DNA from 3 places in the Deinococcus hopiensis KR-140 genome. Region 2 is predicted to be linked to each of the others. Evidence: riboswitches for the same ligand, from Rfam matches in the RefSeq annotation. Region 2 holds a riboswitch; each other region holds the start of a gene.
What was found. A riboswitch is a leader RNA that binds a small molecule or an ion and turns the genes downstream of it on or off. The one in region 2 is predicted to bind cyclic di-GMP.
Positions count from the first base shown of each region.

Region 1: linked by a shared signal. The riboswitch ahead of B9A95_RS04050 (right-handed parallel beta-helix repeat-containing protein) and the one ahead of B9A95_RS30520 (hypothetical protein) in region 2 are both predicted to bind cyclic di-GMP.
Region 3: linked by a shared signal. The riboswitch ahead of B9A95_RS04195 (S8 family peptidase) and the one ahead of B9A95_RS30520 (hypothetical protein) in region 2 are both predicted to bind cyclic di-GMP.

Region 1 is NZ_FWWU01000004.1:173,180-178,311, forward strand. Features, by position in the region: gene B9A95_RS04030 (carbohydrate ABC transporter permease) at 1-326, shown strand, start outside; gene glf (UDP-galactopyranose mutase) at 404-1,546, opposite strand; gene B9A95_RS04040 (glycosyltransferase family 1 protein) at 1,605-2,792, opposite strand; gene B9A95_RS04045 (response regulator) at 3,212-3,658, shown strand; cyclic di-GMP riboswitch class I at 3,804-3,878, shown strand; gene B9A95_RS04050 (right-handed parallel beta-helix repeat-containing protein) at 3,891-5,132, shown strand, end outside.
Region 2 is NZ_FWWU01000011.1:122,795-127,926, reverse strand. Features, by position in the region: gene B9A95_RS30530 (transposase) at 23-310, opposite strand; gene B9A95_RS36495 (hypothetical protein) at 420-554, shown strand; gene B9A95_RS30525 (PhzF family phenazine biosynthesis protein) at 698-1,600, shown strand; cyclic di-GMP riboswitch class I at 2,426-2,500, shown strand; gene B9A95_RS30520 (hypothetical protein) at 2,513-3,841, shown strand; gene B9A95_RS30515 (hypothetical protein) at 4,058-4,327, opposite strand; gene B9A95_RS30510 (hypothetical protein) at 4,538-4,774, opposite strand.
Region 3 is NZ_FWWU01000004.1:216,052-221,183, reverse strand. Features, by position in the region: gene B9A95_RS33195 (hypothetical protein) at 1-55, shown strand, start outside; gene B9A95_RS04200 (glycosyltransferase family 2 protein) at 126-2,036, shown strand; cyclic di-GMP riboswitch class II at 2,188-2,272, shown strand; gene B9A95_RS04195 (S8 family peptidase) at 2,376-3,497, shown strand; gene B9A95_RS04190 (EAL domain-containing protein) at 3,510-5,132, shown strand, end outside.

The DNA of each region.
Region 1 (5,132 bases), on a different contig from region 2:
AAGCCGCGCGGGTGGACGGGGCCAGTGAGCTGTGGATCTGGGCGCGGGTGGTGCTGCCGCTCGCGACGCCGGCGCTCGCCACCGTCGCCATCTTTACCTTCGACGGCACCTGGAACGACTACGTCAATCCGCTGCTGTACCTCAACGACGAGAAGCTCTACACCCTGCAGGTGGGCCTAAAGTTCTTCCAGGACGCCAACAGCGTGCAGTGGCAACTGCTGATGGCGGCCTCCGTAATGGTGCTGCTGCCCGTCGTGGTGATCTTTTTCGTGTTCCAGAAGTACTTTATCGAGGGAGCGTCCCTGACGGGCAGCGTCAAGGGATAGCGGGAATAAACCCAGGCGGGCGGTGAGCATCTGTCTGCTCACCGCCCGCCTGGGTTTTGTTGTTCTCCCCTAAAAGATCAGCCCGTCGTAACGGCCTGCGCCCCGGTCTTCTGCCCGCTCAACTTCCGGTGTGTGGCGAGCGCCTGGGCCACCACCTGGTCCATGTTGTAGTAGCGGTAGGTGGCGAGGCGGCCCACGAAGGTCACGTCCTCCCGGGCGTCAGCCAGGGCGGCGTATTTCTTGTACAGCTCCTGGTTTTCCGGACGCGGTACCGGGTAGTACGGGTCGCCCTCGGCGCGCGAGAATTCGTACACCACGCTGGTCTGGTCGTGCTTTTGCCCGGTGATGTGCTTGAACTCACTGACGCGGGTGTGGGCGTAGTCATTGGGGTAATTGACCGTGCCCACCGACTGGAACTGCTCCACCGGGTGCGTCTCGTGCTTGAATTCCAGGCTGCGGTACGGCAGCTTGCCGTAGCAGTGGTCGAAGAAGGCGTCCACCGGCCCGGTGTAGATCATGTGGCCGTGGGGAATAAACGCCGCGATTTCGCGGTAGTCGGTGTTCAGCATCACCTTGATGTTGGGGTGCGAGAGCATGTTCTCGAACATCCGGGTGTAGCCGTGCAGCGGCATCGCCTGGTACGTATCGGCGAAGTAGCGGTCGTCGCGGTTGGTGCGGGTGGGAACCCGTGCCGTTACCGAAGCGTCGAGCTCGCTGGGATCGAGGTCCCACTGCTTGCGGGTGTAGCCCCGGAAGAATTTGTTGTACAGGTCGCGCCCTACCTTGCTTACGACCACGTCTTCCGAGGTCCGGACATGCTCGACAGGCTCGGCCACCGAGGCGAAGAACTCCTCGAGCTCGAAGGCCGTCAGGTTCAGGCCGTAGAGCTTGTTCACGGTGTCGAGGTTGATCGGAATGGGCACGAGCTGTCCGTCCACGCTCGACAGTACCCGGTGCTGGTACGGCCGCCACTGGGTAAAGCGCGACAGGTAGTCGAACACTTCGCGCGAGTTGGTATGGAAGATGTGCGGGCCGTAAGGGTGGATCAGGACCCCCGCGTCGTCGTAGCGGTCGTAGGCGTTGCCACCGATGTGCGGTCGGCGGTCCACGATCAGCACGCGTTTGCCGTCGTTGGCGAGCCGCTCGGCAAGCACGCTGCCCGCGAAGCCCGCGCCGACGATCAGGTAGTCGAAGCCCTGGGGAGAAACGGATTCGGTCATCAGCTCCATCATAGGGTCTGCCGAAGAGGTGCCGGGGAGCGCTGGTCCATCGAAACGCTCAGTCATCCGCCACTCCGGCGAGGGGAAAAACGCGCCGCTCCGCCGCTGCACGCTCGATCAACGCGCTCATGTCGGCCCAGGTGCGGTCCCACGAGAGGGTCGAGAGGTGGGCGTCGGCCCGGTCACGGCGGGCGTCGCCCGCCGGGGTACCGCGCTCGGCCAGCGCTTCGGCGCAGGCAACCTCGAAGGCGTCCACGCCGTCGGCGATGCGCGCCAGGTCCTTCTCGCCGTAGGGCCGGATCACGTCGCGGATGCCGGTGGACACCACGGGCACCCCGGCCGCGAGGTATTCGGGCGTCTTCGTGGGGCTGATGAACTCGGTGGCCTCGTTGAGCGCGAAGGGCAGCAGCGCCACGTCCCAGTGGGCGAGGTAGCTCGGCAGCTCGGCGTACGACTTCATCCCCAGGTAGTGCAGGTTCTCGCCGCGGGGCAGCTCCGCCGGGTCGATCTTGACGACCGGGCCCAGCAGCACGAACTGCCACTCGGGGCGGCGGCGGGCCAGCTCACCGATCAGCTCAATGTCGAACCGCTCGTCAATCACCCCGTAAAAGCCCAGCCGTGGGCGCGGCAAGGCGGCCTGGTCCTTGGGGTCCGCCAGCCCTTTGCGGGCCTGCGCGAAGTGCTCCACTTCCACGCTGGAGGGAAAGGGGTAGGCCCCAGCGTGGCGCTCGCGCTTGGCCTCGTACAGGCGGTGGCCGCCGGTAAACACCAGGTCCGCCTGTTCGAAAAGCTGATCTTCCCGCGTCCGGAGTTCGGGCGGCGCGCCGCGGAACTGCGCGAGTTCGTCCATGCAGTCGTACACGGTCACGCGGGGACTCAGGCCCGCCGTGATGGGCAGCTCGAAGGGCGTGTAGACCCACAGGTCATACTCGGGCAGGCCCTCAGCCTTGACCATCCCCTCCAGCAGCCGGGCGGTGCGCGCCTGCGAGGCGTCCGCGCTGTGACCCTCCTCGATGTGCGGCGTGACGACCACGACGCCAGAAGGATCTGTCCGCATCACGAGGTGGTCGGCCTCGGACGTGAAGCGCGGCTCCTCGATGTAATACACGCGCCGCGAACGGGCCGCTCGCGTCATCAGGTGCTGCGGGCGCTGAAACACGAAGTCCCAGCGGAGATGCGCGACAACGAGCAGGGCGGGGGTATCTGAGGCGCGGACCGAATCAGGCTGCAAATGGGTGGGGTTCAAGGTCTTTTCCTCCGTACATCAAACGCCGGCGGCGCGGCTTTGCGCGGGCCACCGGAGCTGAACAAGTGTTGACGGCCTGTCTTCGCAAGAAGAGGGGCCGTACCGTTGCCCTGCGGTCCTCTTTTGGTGCCGGCTCATCGCCGCGCCAGGAACGGTGCTCAGTTTACCTTTTGGCCTGCGCTTCGGTCCTGATGAAACCTGAAGGCTTTCGGGGATAAAGCCTGAGGAAAGGCCCAGCACATCGTTCATTTTCTTTAGATGGGGCCAGCAGCGCAGCCGATGGGCGCGCGTGGTGCCTTTAGAAGCCTTTCATGGGGAAGAGAACGGAAAGAACGCCGGATCAGAGTAGGGTAAGGTCCGTTCTACGCCGCTGGGTTCTGCCGCTCATCCCCTCCCGCGCTCAGGAGTTCGCCCCACACATGAAGCCCACAAAGACCATCGAGATTTTGCTGGTGGAGGACAATCCCGCCGATATCCTGCTGACCGAGGAGGCCTTCAGCGAGGCCGAATTCCCCCACCGGCTCCACGTGGCGCGCGATGGAGTGGACGCACTGAATTTCCTGCGGCGCCAGGGCCCGTACGCCGGCGTGCCCACACCCGACGTGATCTTGCTCGACCTGAACATGCCGCGCATGGGCGGGCTCGAGGTGCTTGACGTGCTCAAGGCGGACGCAGAGCTCCGCAACGTGCCGGTGATCGTGCTGACCACCTCACGCGCCGAAAACGATATCTGGCGCAGCTACAACCTGCATGCCAACGCCTATATCCCCAAGCCCGTGACCGTGAGCGAATTTATCGACGTGATCCAGTCATTCCGGGCCTTCTGGTTTTCCACAGCGGCGTTGTCTCCCAAGCACCAGCCCTGAGCGTCACGGAGATGCACCTGTGCGGTACCCCCAATGGGTGGGTACCGGGGACGTGGAATTTTGAGGAGACATTGAAGTAAGCTTTGTGTCAGAACTCCGGTTCTAACATTATTTACGTTGGCGGCAGAGAGACGCTCTGCGCAGCTCGACGAAAAGGCAAACCCTGTGCGAGCAGGGGGCGCAAAGCCACGGGACTCACGCAGTCAGCCGGGCCACCGAAACGAGGGATCCTGTGCAGAAACTGGTCTGGCTGCTGCCTGTTGTTTTTATCGTGAGCTGCTCGCAAACCGCCCTTCCCCAGGCCAGCGCCAAAACCCAGGGCGGCACGCTGCAGGCGCAGGGCGCGAGGAAGATCGCCGCGCCGGCCCCCACCCCCACGGCGACCGGACGCTCCTTTTACCTGGACTGCGCGGGAAACGACAAGGCGAGCGGTACAAGCGCGGGCACGGCCCTGCGGACCCTGAACAGGGTGAGCGGCCTGAGCCTCCTTGCCGGTGACCGGGTGCTTCTGAAACGCGGCTGCACCTTTACGGGCTCGCTGGTCGCCAAGTCGAGCGGCACCGCGGCCTCCCCCATCGTGTACACGGCCTACGGCGAGGGTGCGGCTCCCACCATCGTGCTGAACACCGACGCCGAGGCAGTCCTCGTTGGTGGCAACTACCTGGTGTTCGACGGACTGAACGTCACCTCCACCCGCCCCGCGCCCGCCGGCACCGGCAAGTGCGCCAACACCCCGGTTGCCTGGCGAGTCGGCTTCGCCGTGACCGGGCAGTACAACACCGTGCAGAATTCCTCTGCGAGCGGCTTCATGGCGGGCGTGCACCTCATGGCCGGCGCGAACAACAACCGCGTGCTGGGCAACACCCTGACCAACAACAACGTCATGAAGAAGAATACGGCCGGCGTGTACGACGACGACTCTGGCGCCTGGGGCGTGCTCGTCAACTCCAACGGCAACGAGGTCGCGAACAACACCTTCAGCGGCAACTGGGCCTGCAGCGAGGACTACGGCGTAGATGGCGCGAGCGTGGAACTGTACGAGGCCAGCGGCAACAACGTCCACGACAACCTCAGCACCGAGGACATGACCTTCACTGAACTGGGCGGCACCCCCACCAGCCAGAGCGAGAACAACACCTTCGCGTACAACACCTACGCGCCGGTGAAGGCGGGCGGCGCGATGATCGTGCTGCGCGGCACGAAGAGCAAGTGGGGCGGCAACCCCGGCACGGTGTTTCACCACAACGTGGGGTACATGGTGGATACGGGGATCATCTGCTCGGACGGCTGCGGCCCCTCGGTCCTGAAGGCGCACGACAACGTCTTGTGGCAGCGTGGCGCGGCCAGCGGCATCGTCCCGGCGGCCAACATGACGCCCATGTGGGCCGACGCGCCCTTCACCGAGTACAACAACGTCTTCTGGAAGACCGGCGGGCGCCCCTACGTCAGCATCGATGGCGGCCAGCTGAGCGCC
Region 2 (5,132 bases):
AGGGCGAGGAGCTCAGCCGGACTCAGAGACCCCGCACTTTTTTTGCGATCTGGAGGGCCGACTCCTTTTCGCCGACGAGTACCTTCAGTCGTTCGTTCTCGCGTTCCAGCTCCGTGTGCCGGTCCTCCTGGCGATCTCCAGCGAGGCGGGCACGGCCCGCCTCGAGGAACTGTGCTTTCCAGGCGTGAATCAGGCTCTCGTCGACGCCGTGCTGCTGTGCCGCTTCAGCAACGCTGAGTTGCCCACCGAGGACGGCCAGAACAATCTGCTCTTTCGTGTCGGTTGTCCAGGTTTTCCGTTGCTTGCCCATACTGTCCCTCCAGTGTGCCCAACCCTCGCAAGTGGGCCGGTGATTTTGGAAGGATTTCCTGGAGCAGTACCTCCTGACTCGCATTGTCGGTGGCCTGCTCGCGCCACTCTTGTTTGGCAACGTGCTCAATCTCGGCGGTGGAGCAGCCCACAACGGCTTCAACATCATTCGCACCGTTTGGGGCGTCCTGCTTAAAGCCGTGCTCGTCTTGCGCGAAGCGCGTCAGCGCAAATCCGTCCCGTAAGGGGTTTCGACCAACTCTGGTGATTTCGTGGCAGGGAATGCGGCCCCCAGCGTGCCCGGTGGCCCTATGCTTTCATCAATGTTCTTGCCCCCCACCGGCCTTTCTGCCACCCCCATAAACCCAGTGGAACTGGCTGCCCTTTGATGCGCCGCTACGACTTCGTCACAGTGGATGTTTTTACAGACCGGCAATTCGGTGGTAACCCGCTCGCGGTCTTCCCTGACGCGCAGGGCATCTCGGATACCGAGATGCAGGCGCTGGCAGCTGAGCTCAACCTGTCTGAAACCACCTTCGTCTTGCCACCCAAAAGTCCGGCGAATACCGCCCACGTCCGTATCTTCAACCGTACTGCTGAGATGCCCTTCGCTGGGCATCCCAATGTCGGTACGGGCTTTGTGCTGGCTGACCGGGCGCAGGGCGGCCTGCTCCGCTTTGAGGAAATCGCCGGACTGGTCGAGGTGCGGCTCCACCACGGCGTGGGCGGGGCAGTCACCGGCGCGACCATCACCGCGCCGCAGCCTCTGGCCATCGGAGACGTGCTGCCGCTTGACCTCGCGGCTGCCTGCGCTGGGATCGCGGCGGACGGGATCATCACTGCAAGTCATCCGCCGACCACCGCTGCGGATGGTGGCAACCCGCGCCTGCTGCTGGAGGTGACGGAGGCAGCGATGGCCGCCGCCTCACCCGACCTGGCCGCCTTCCGCCGAGCAGTGGCGGCGATACCCTCGCTCGGTGGCAAGCTCTCGCTCTACCTCTACCGCCGGGAAGGAGTGGGGTTACGCGCCCGGATGTTCTCACCCCTTTCTGGCACCTGGGAGGATGCAGCGACCGGCAGCGCAGCGACGCCACTGGCCGGCTTCTTGCTGCACCTCTCGGGTGCCAAGAGCGGCGCTTGGGAGATCATCCAGGGAGTTGAGATGGGTCGCCCCAGCCTGTTACGGACCACCGCCTGGCAGACACCAGAGGGCATCTGCGCCAGCGTTGGTGGTGACTGCGTGCCGGTGTTTCGGGGCGAGGCCATGCTGCCGAGCGCCATGGCCCTGTAATCACCCGGTCCTGTTCGCAGGACGCCGAAACCACCGTTTGGCTTTTGAGCCAAATGCCTCTGGAGCAGGTGTCAAAGTGCGGACTTCTTCTTGACCGGGCCCGGCGAGCGAACCTGAACGCGCATGGGGGAGAATGGCGCCGTGAGGGGTGCCCTTCCACCCGCCCCACCATTCGGACAAATGCTCCAGGAACCGAGGTCCGTCGCGCCCTGTGCGAGTGCTGTGGACCTGGGCCGGTCTTCCATGCACAGCAACTGGAGCAACGCCGTGCTGCCCCCTCTGGTGTGCCAAAAGTAGGCCCACCAATCCACTTTTTCTGTAACCGCACAGGCGGTTCTTATCCTGGCTTTTTGCGCAGCTGCAGGCGTCTTGGCCTTCGGCATATCGCGAGGAGGCCCAAGCCGTGGGGACGGAGAACTGTGTAGGCGTGATTCCGACCAGCACCGTGATATTTACGGCCACCCCACGTCCCCCGAACAGGGGTCCACCGTATGGGCCAAAAATGCCTGGGGGCCTCACCAATGCGCCGTCCTGTGAACCCTGAGGATGCCCCTGACCATGGATGTCCCGGATCAACAAGAGGGGGTAAGGGGGCCTAGGACGTTTCCTCTGCATCCATGCAATTTCTTCCGCGCCACAGCCCAGAAACGTCCTTTCCTTTCCTCAGGTTGCAACCTTTGGCGGCCACGCCGCAGGTGCCCCTCACCTCCCCCAACAGGGGGAGGTCATGGGGGCGCGTTTTTTTATGGCAATTAAGTAAGTTTTATGTCATATCCATCCTCCTAATATTCAGTTGTTCGGCGGCAGAGAGACACTCTGCGCAGCTCGACGAAAAGGCAAACCCTGCGCGAGCAGGGGGCGCAAAGCCACGGGACTCACGCAGTCAGCCGGGCCACCGAAACGAGGGATCCTGTGCAAAAATTACTCTGGCTGCTGCCTGCCGTGTTTATCGTTGGATGCTCGAACACCACCCTTCCCCAAAGCGAAGCCGCCGTCAGCGATACCAACGTGCAGGCTCAGGGTGTGAAAACCAGCCCCACCCCCCTCCCCACTACGGCCGGGCGCTCCTTTTACCTCGACTGCAATGGCAACGACCGCGCCAACGGCACCACCGCCAGCACCGCCTTCCGGACCCTGAACAAGGTCAGCGGACTCAGCCTCCTTGCCGGCGACAAAGTCCTGCTGAAACGCGGCTGCACCTTTACGGGCTCGCTCGTCGCGAAGTCGAGCGGTACCGCCACATCGCCCATCGTGTACACGGCCTACGGTACCGGTGCCGCCCCCACCATTGTGTTGAACATCGACAGCGAAGCAGTCCTCGTTGGTGGCAACTACCTGGTGTTCGACGGACTGAACGTCACCTCCACCCGCCCCGCGCCCGCCGGCACCGGCAAGTGCGCCAACACCCCGGTTGCCTGGCGAGTCGGCTTCGCCGTGACCGGGCAGTACAACACCGTGCAGAATTCCTCTGCGAGCGGCTTCATGGCGGGCGTGCACCTCATGACTGGCGCGAACAACAACCGCGTGCTGGGCAATACCCTGACCAACAACAACGTCATGAAGAAGAATACGGCCGGCGTGTACGACGACGACTCTGGCGCCTGGGGCGTGCTCGTCAACTCCAACGGCAACGAGGTCGCGAACAACACCTTCAGCGGCAACTGGGCCTGCAGCGAGGACTACGGCGTAGACGGCGCGAGCGTCGAACTGTATGAGGCGAGCAACAACAACGTCCACCACAACGTCAGCACTGAAGACATTGCCTTTACGGAGCTGGGCGGCACGCCCACAACGCAGAGCGAGAACAACACCTTTGCGTACAACCAGTACGCCCCTGTGAAAGTGGGCGGCTCGATGATCGTGTTGCGCGGCACGAAGAGCCACTGGGGCGGCAACCCCGGCACGGTGTTCCACCACAATGTGGGGTACATGGTGGACACGGGCATCATCTGCTCGGACGGCTGCGCGCCCAGCATCCTGAAGGCCTACGACAACATCCTGTGGCAGCGCGACGTGGCGGGCGGCATCGTTCCCGCGGCGAACATGACCCCCATGTGGGCCGACGCGCCCTTCACGGAGTACAACAACGTCTTCTGGAAGACCACCGGCCGCCCCTACGTCAGCATTGACAACGGCAGCCTGCACCCCAGCGACCGCGTCGCAGACCCCCTGTTCGTCAACGCGTCTGCGCTCAACTTCACCAGCCAGCTTGCCCCAGTCGTTCTCGCCAGCGCGCGCTGAAGCGCCGCAGCAGGAGGCGGGGCCCGTTCGCGAACGGGCCCCGCCTCCTTGTGGATCAGGAGACGTCTCTTCAGATTTTGCCGGTCCTGCGCCCAATCCACACCCCGTGTTGCACCGCCGGCGCCCTGCAGGTGTGGTGCCCACGCAGACCAGAAGGGAGGGGCTCGGCGTGCATTTCAGCCAGTGTCCGTTCCAGCGGCGGCGCCGCCTCCGCCTTCAGGCCGCCGGCCCGCAGCGCGCGCAGATGCGGGCAAGCCAGATGGGAAAGGGCCGTTCCTCCCGCACAGCCCCGGCTTCGCCAAACAGCCCGGTGGCCGCCGGGTCACGCAGGGCCAGGTGCGCCTGACCGTAGGCACCCGGTTGGTCACCGACGCGGTGGTGCAGGCAGTGGTCCACGAGGCGGTGGTCGCCGGTCTCGCAGCCGGTGGTCAGGGCGGCCTCCAGGTCTACGCGGGCCTCCTCCGGCTGCCCCAACCCGCGCGTCACCCAGACGTGGGGACCGAGGACAAAGCCCTCCAGATGGCGGGAGCCACCGCTGCAAATCAGCGCCAGCGCCGCGCCGAGGTCCTGCAGGGCCAGGTCGAAGCGTCATAGAGGCCGTACACGGCTCCGCTGTGAGGTCAGGATCGCCCCCCCCTCCAGGCCCCAGACGGCAAAGCGCCCGTTGAGGGCGCAGGAAGCTCGTCTCGGTTCGGCTCAGGGGTAGAGGTCAAAGCCCGCTTCGTCAAGGAGTTGCTCCAGGCGCTTCTTGGCAGCGTGGATCTGAGGCATGGTGTCCGCCTCGAAGTAGACCTTGATTGGGCGGCCCGCTCGGGTTTTGCCGAGATCCCAGGTGGTGCCCCCGTACGCCTGGTCTTCCTGGAGTTTCTGGAGGGCAGCTTTGACGGCTTTCTCAGGGATGCCGGCGTGAATGGCCATATCGTCTTTGAGCACGGACTCAGGGTAATGCACCGGTGTTCCAGCGAGGTGCCGGCATGAAAGAAAGGCTGGACGGCCGCCGGGATGGGGTGGGTTGGCGTTCGCGCAGCACGCCAGGGAACGTGGGAACAACGCTCCCTGGGGCCACATCCCAGGTATACCACCTCGGGTCTGACAGTCCTCTGGCAGGGGGATGCCCCCGTTGGGGACCGTGGAGGTGGGCGCCCGCATCAAGGGGGCAGAGGCCCGTGCCAGCAAAAAGCCCTTTTTGAGGACTGCCCGCCGTCTTTATCCGGTTGGTCCAATTTGAGGGATGGACCCCGTGGACCGGCAGCGCTCAGGGCCAGCGTCCGGCGAACGCGTTGAAGGTGTC
Region 3 (5,132 bases), on a different contig from region 2:
GCGCCGCCTAAGCAGCGAGGCCAGGTTTCTGGAGGACCTGGACGGCGAGGGATAGGGCGTACCTGCCCGAGCCTTCAGAAAGCCACAGGACGGGCGCGCCTCTTCTCGTGGCAGCATGACGGCCGATGTCCGTTCCCACCTCCGCGCCGCTCGTGTCCGTCCTGATGCCAACGTTCAAGCAGGCGCACTTTCTGCCCCGCGCGGTAGAAAGCCTGCTCGCCCAGCGTCTGCAGGACTGGGAACTCATCGTGGTGGACGACGGCTCGCCGGACGAGACGCGAGCGGCGGTGCAGCCCTTTCTTGCGGACCCCCGCGTCTCGTACCACCGCCTTCCCCACAACGCCGGACTGGGGGCGGCCCTCAACCACGCTTCGGCGCTGGCGCGCGGAACGTACCTCGCCTACCTGCCCTCCGACGATCTGTACTTTCCACAACACCTTGAGCGGCTCTGCAGCGTGCTGGCGGCCGACCCCGGGGTGACGCTCGCTTACGGGGGGCTGCGCTGGGGTTACCGCTTCAGCGGACCGACGCTGCGCGGCGAGGAGGCCGTCGGAAACGAGGCGCAGGCGCTGGACTGGCCGCTGGCGTCTGGACAGAGCGTCAAGTGCCTGAATCTGCTCACCCTGGTGCAGGTCATGCACCGCCGGGAAGGGGTGCCCCGGTGGACCGAGCGCACGGAGAAAGTCTCGGACCGACTGGAGGCCGATTTCTGGCGCGCGATGCTGGAAGGAGGCGCCCGTTTCGCCTTTGGGGGTGGGGTCACCTGCGAGTGGGTCGAGCACCCGGAAGGGCAGCACAACCTGATTGCGGGCGTGCCGGGTGGCCTCTCGCGTTACCGCGCCCACCACGGCATTCCTTCAGGGGAGTACCTCAACTTTCAGCCCAGCCGCGGCATGCGCGTGAACGAGCGGGAGCGTTACGGGCGCTTTGCCGAGCAGCCGCTCACGCCAGGACCGGACAGCCTCAAGATCCTCCTCGTCGGCTCGCTGGGATTCAACCCCGAACGTCTCCTCGCTTTCGAGGAACGCGGGCACCGGCTGTACGGCCTGTGGTCTCCCGAGCCCGAAACCTGGGACCACACCGGGCCCTTTTCCTTCGGCCACGTCACGGACCTTCCGCATGAGGGTTGGCGGGCGGCCGTGGAGGAGATCAAACCCGACGTGATCTACGCGCTGCTCAACTGGCAGGCCCTGCCGCTGATCCGCGAGGTGCTGGACGCGCGAACCGGAATTCCCCTGGTGTTCCACTTCAAGGAAGGCCCCTTTATCTGCCACGAGCACGGGCTGTGGTCCACCCTGACGCGCGTCTTGCGGGAGAGTGACGGCCAGATCTACATCAGCCCCGAAAACCGCGAGTGGTTCCGCCTGGCGCTGGGTGGGGAGACAGACCTCTCGCGGACCCTGATCCTCGACGGGGACCTGCCCAAGCTCGACTGGTTTACCGGGGACTGGTCCCCCAAACTCTCGGCGGGAGACGGAGAGATTCACACCGTCTGCGCGGGACGCCCGTTGGGCCTGGAGCCGCTGTCGGAACTGGGGCAGCAGGGCATCCACGTGCATTTCTACGGCACGCACTTTCACGAGTGGTTTCCCAACTGGACGCGAACCGGGCTGGAAAGCGGGTACCTGCACCTGCACCCCACCGTCGAGCCCGGGGACTGGGTGCGCGAACTCTCGCGCTACGACGCGGCTTGGGTACAGCAGTTTGCCAGCGACAACGGTGGAGACCTGCGCCGCGCTTCCTGGGACGACCTGAACCTGCCTGCCCGCCTGGGCACCTATGCGGCGGCGGGGCTGCCCTGGATCATGCGCGAGAACCCCGGTTCCTGCGTGGCCATGGCCGAACTCGCGCGCGCGCACGGCTTCGGCGTGTTCTACCGCAACTTCGGGGACTTGGGGCAGCAGCTGCGGGACCGCGCCCGCCTGGAGAGGCAAACGGCCAACGCCCGCGCCGCGCGCCACCACTTCGCCTTCGACACCCACGTGGATGAACTCATCGCCTTCTTCCGGCGTGTCGGGGCAGGACCAGGTGCCTGAACGACCTGCGCGAACGGGCATGGCCAAGGGCAGAACTTTCTGACGAGGCCTGAGGTGAAACGTGACCTTCTCGCTTCCGCCGGATATTTCACAGAGGACTCCCCACTGGGGGCATAAGATATGGGCATCAGCACGGCTCCTTCTGTGGACCTCGGCTGATAGAGGCGATGAAGCGCGGTCCTGTATACGGGCACCTGGGACGCGCGGAGCCAGTGGTGCGACCGGCTATCTGTCTGGCGGCTGGCCTTCTCGGGTCTACCCGCCGCCCTCTCGGTGTCCCTCCTTCCTGACTTTCCCAGTTGAAGTAGGGGCGCACGGCGTCCAGGAGGACTCACTTCCGTGATATTTCCATTTGGTCAGAAGAAAAGGGGGCCCTGGCAGGGGCTGGCCCTGACGGTCCTCGGGGCCTTGGCGCTCTCGGCATGCAGCACCGCTCCGGTCCCCCAGGCCGCGCTCCAAAGCAGTCCGGGCACGGCTTCCCAGGGAGACGAGGACCGCGTGGTGCTGGGCGACACCCGCGCTGTAACGCCTGTCGGCCTCGCCGTCAGCGGCACGCGCTGGTGGAACGAGGGGTCCCGCTGGTGGGCGGAGGGCACCCGCTGGTGGGGCGAAGGCACGCGGTGGTGGGCGGAGGGATCCCGCTGGTGGAACGAGGGGACCTTCGGGCCCATGCCGCAAAATACGGCGTCCTTCCGGTTGGCGGGGTTGGACCGGGCCGAGGCGCGCTCACCCCATGCGGGCGAGGGCGTGACCGTCGCGGTGATCGATTCGGGCGTCGACGCTTCCCACCCCATGCTGCGCGGGGCGGTGCGGCCCGGTTACGACTGGGTGGACGATGACGACGACGCCAGTGAGGCGGATGCCGGCCTCGGCGCAGGCTACGGCCACGGCACGGCGGTGGCTGGGCTGGTGCGGCAGGTGGCTCCCGGTGCGGCGCTGCTGCCGCTCCGGGTGTTGGGACCCGACGGCTCGGGCCGGGCGGCGGACGTGGCCCGGGCCATCCGGTTTGCCGTGGACGCAGGCGCGGGGGTGATCAACCTCAGCGTGGCGTCCTCGTCGTCCAGCGAGGGTGTGCGCGCAGCGCTCCAGTACGCGGTGGGCCGGGGTGTGCTCATCGTCGCGGCGAGTGGCAACGAAGGGGGAGACGTGCCGCAGGCCCCCGCCCGTTCGCTGGACGGGGACAGCCCCCTGGGGCAGCTGGGCGTGTCGGTCACGGCGGTGGATGCGGCGGGAGACTTGCCCGCCTGGAGCACGCGCGGTGGCGAGGTCCTGGCCCCCGGCGTCCAGTTGGAGAGCGCCTATCCAGGCGGCCGTGTGGTGACGGCCACGGGCTCGTCCTTCTCGGCGCCCATCGTCAGCGGTGCGCTGGCCCTGGCCCTCGCGGAAGGCCGTGACGCCCGCGCGCTCGCCGCCCATCTGGCCTCAGGGCAGCTGCTGGACGTGGCAGAACTCCTCCGGTAAGCTGGGCCGACTGTGCCCAAAGAGAAGGAGGAGGGAGGGGCGGTGGCGCCGCAGAGTCCCACGGGACCTGGGGCGCACACGCCAGCTCCGGCTGCCCTGCCACCTGCGCCTCGCCGCGGGGCGAAGGCCAGAGGCGCAGCGGGCCAGAGCGGGGCCCAGACCCTGCTGCGTCAGGCGCGGGACATGCGTGGCAGCGACCTGGTTCGGGCCGCGCTGCTGTTTGAGCAGGCGGCGGCGGCGGCGCGGCGGGCGGGCGAAGTTGACCTGCTGGCCGACGCCCTCAATGGATTGGCAGGGCTGGAGCACGCCCACGGCGACAGTCAGGGCGCAATCGTGCACCTGGAGGAGGCGCTGACCCTGCGCGAGCGGCAGGGGGACCCGGGAGGCGCGGCGGTGGCGCTGGGCAACCTCGGCGCGGTGTACCTCGATCTGGGCCACTTCAACCGGGCGCTCGAACACCTGTTGCGCGCCGACACCCTGTGTGCGGACGCGGCCCCCGCCCGGGCCGCCAGCGTGGCCGCCAACCTCTCACGGGTGTACGAAGCCCTGCAAATGCCGGACGACGCCCTGACCCACTCCGCCCGCGCGCTGGCGCTGGCGCGGGAGGCTGGGCACCCGGTGGGTGAGGGCATCGTCGCGGTCAACCGGGCGGACCTGTTGCGCCGTCAGGGCCATCTGGCGGAGGTGGAGGCGCTGCTCCAGCGGGCCCTGACCCTGTCGGAAGGTTCGGGCACCCTCGCGGCGAGCGCCCTGCGCGGGCTGGGCCGCCTGCGTCAGGACGAGGGGCGGCTTCCCGAGGCCCTGAGCGCCTTTCGGGAAGCGCTGCGCCTGGCCGGGGAGGAAGGCGACCTCGACGAGCTCCTTTCTGCTCGGCTGGGCGTGGCGGATGTGCTGCTGGACCTGGAGCGGCACGGCGAGGCGCTCGCGCTGCTGAACGCTGCCGGAGAGGAGGCCCAGGGCGGCGAGCGTGCCCGCGTCGCAGCGCAGGTGCTCGCGCTGCGGGCACGGGCTGCCGAGGGCATGGGGGACCTGCCCGGCGCGTTGACGGAGATGCGGCAGGCCCACGCGGCCGAGGTCCGGGTGCTGCAGTCCGAGGCCGAGCGCCGCACCCGTGAGCTGCTGGCGCGGGGCGAACTCCAGCAGGCCCGCGCCCGGTTGGAGCGCGAGCAGGCCCGCTATGAGGCCGAGCGTGAGGCCAAGGAGAAGCTGGCCCGCGAACAGGCGGCCCGCCTGGAGGAGCTCGAACGCCTGGCCCTGTACGACGCCCTGACGGGGTTGCCCAACCGCCTGCTGCTCGCTGAGCGCGCCCGCACCGCACTGGAAGGGGCCGCCCTGCGGGGGCATTCGGTGGCGCTCGGGGTGCTGGACCTCGACAAATTCAAGGCCGTCAACGACACCCACGGCCACCACGTCGGCGACCTGCTGCTCGTGGAGGTGGCGCGGCGGGTGGAGCAGGCGCTGGGCCCCGGCGACACAGTGGCCCGCACGGGGGGAGACGAGTTCGTCTTCCTCATCGGGGACGCGGGCGAGGCCGGGTTACCGGACTTTGCCCGGCGCGCGCTGCAGACCTTCCACGAGCCGTTCTTTCTGGATGGGGTGGAGCTGAACATGCGGCCCAGCCTGGGATTCGCGCGG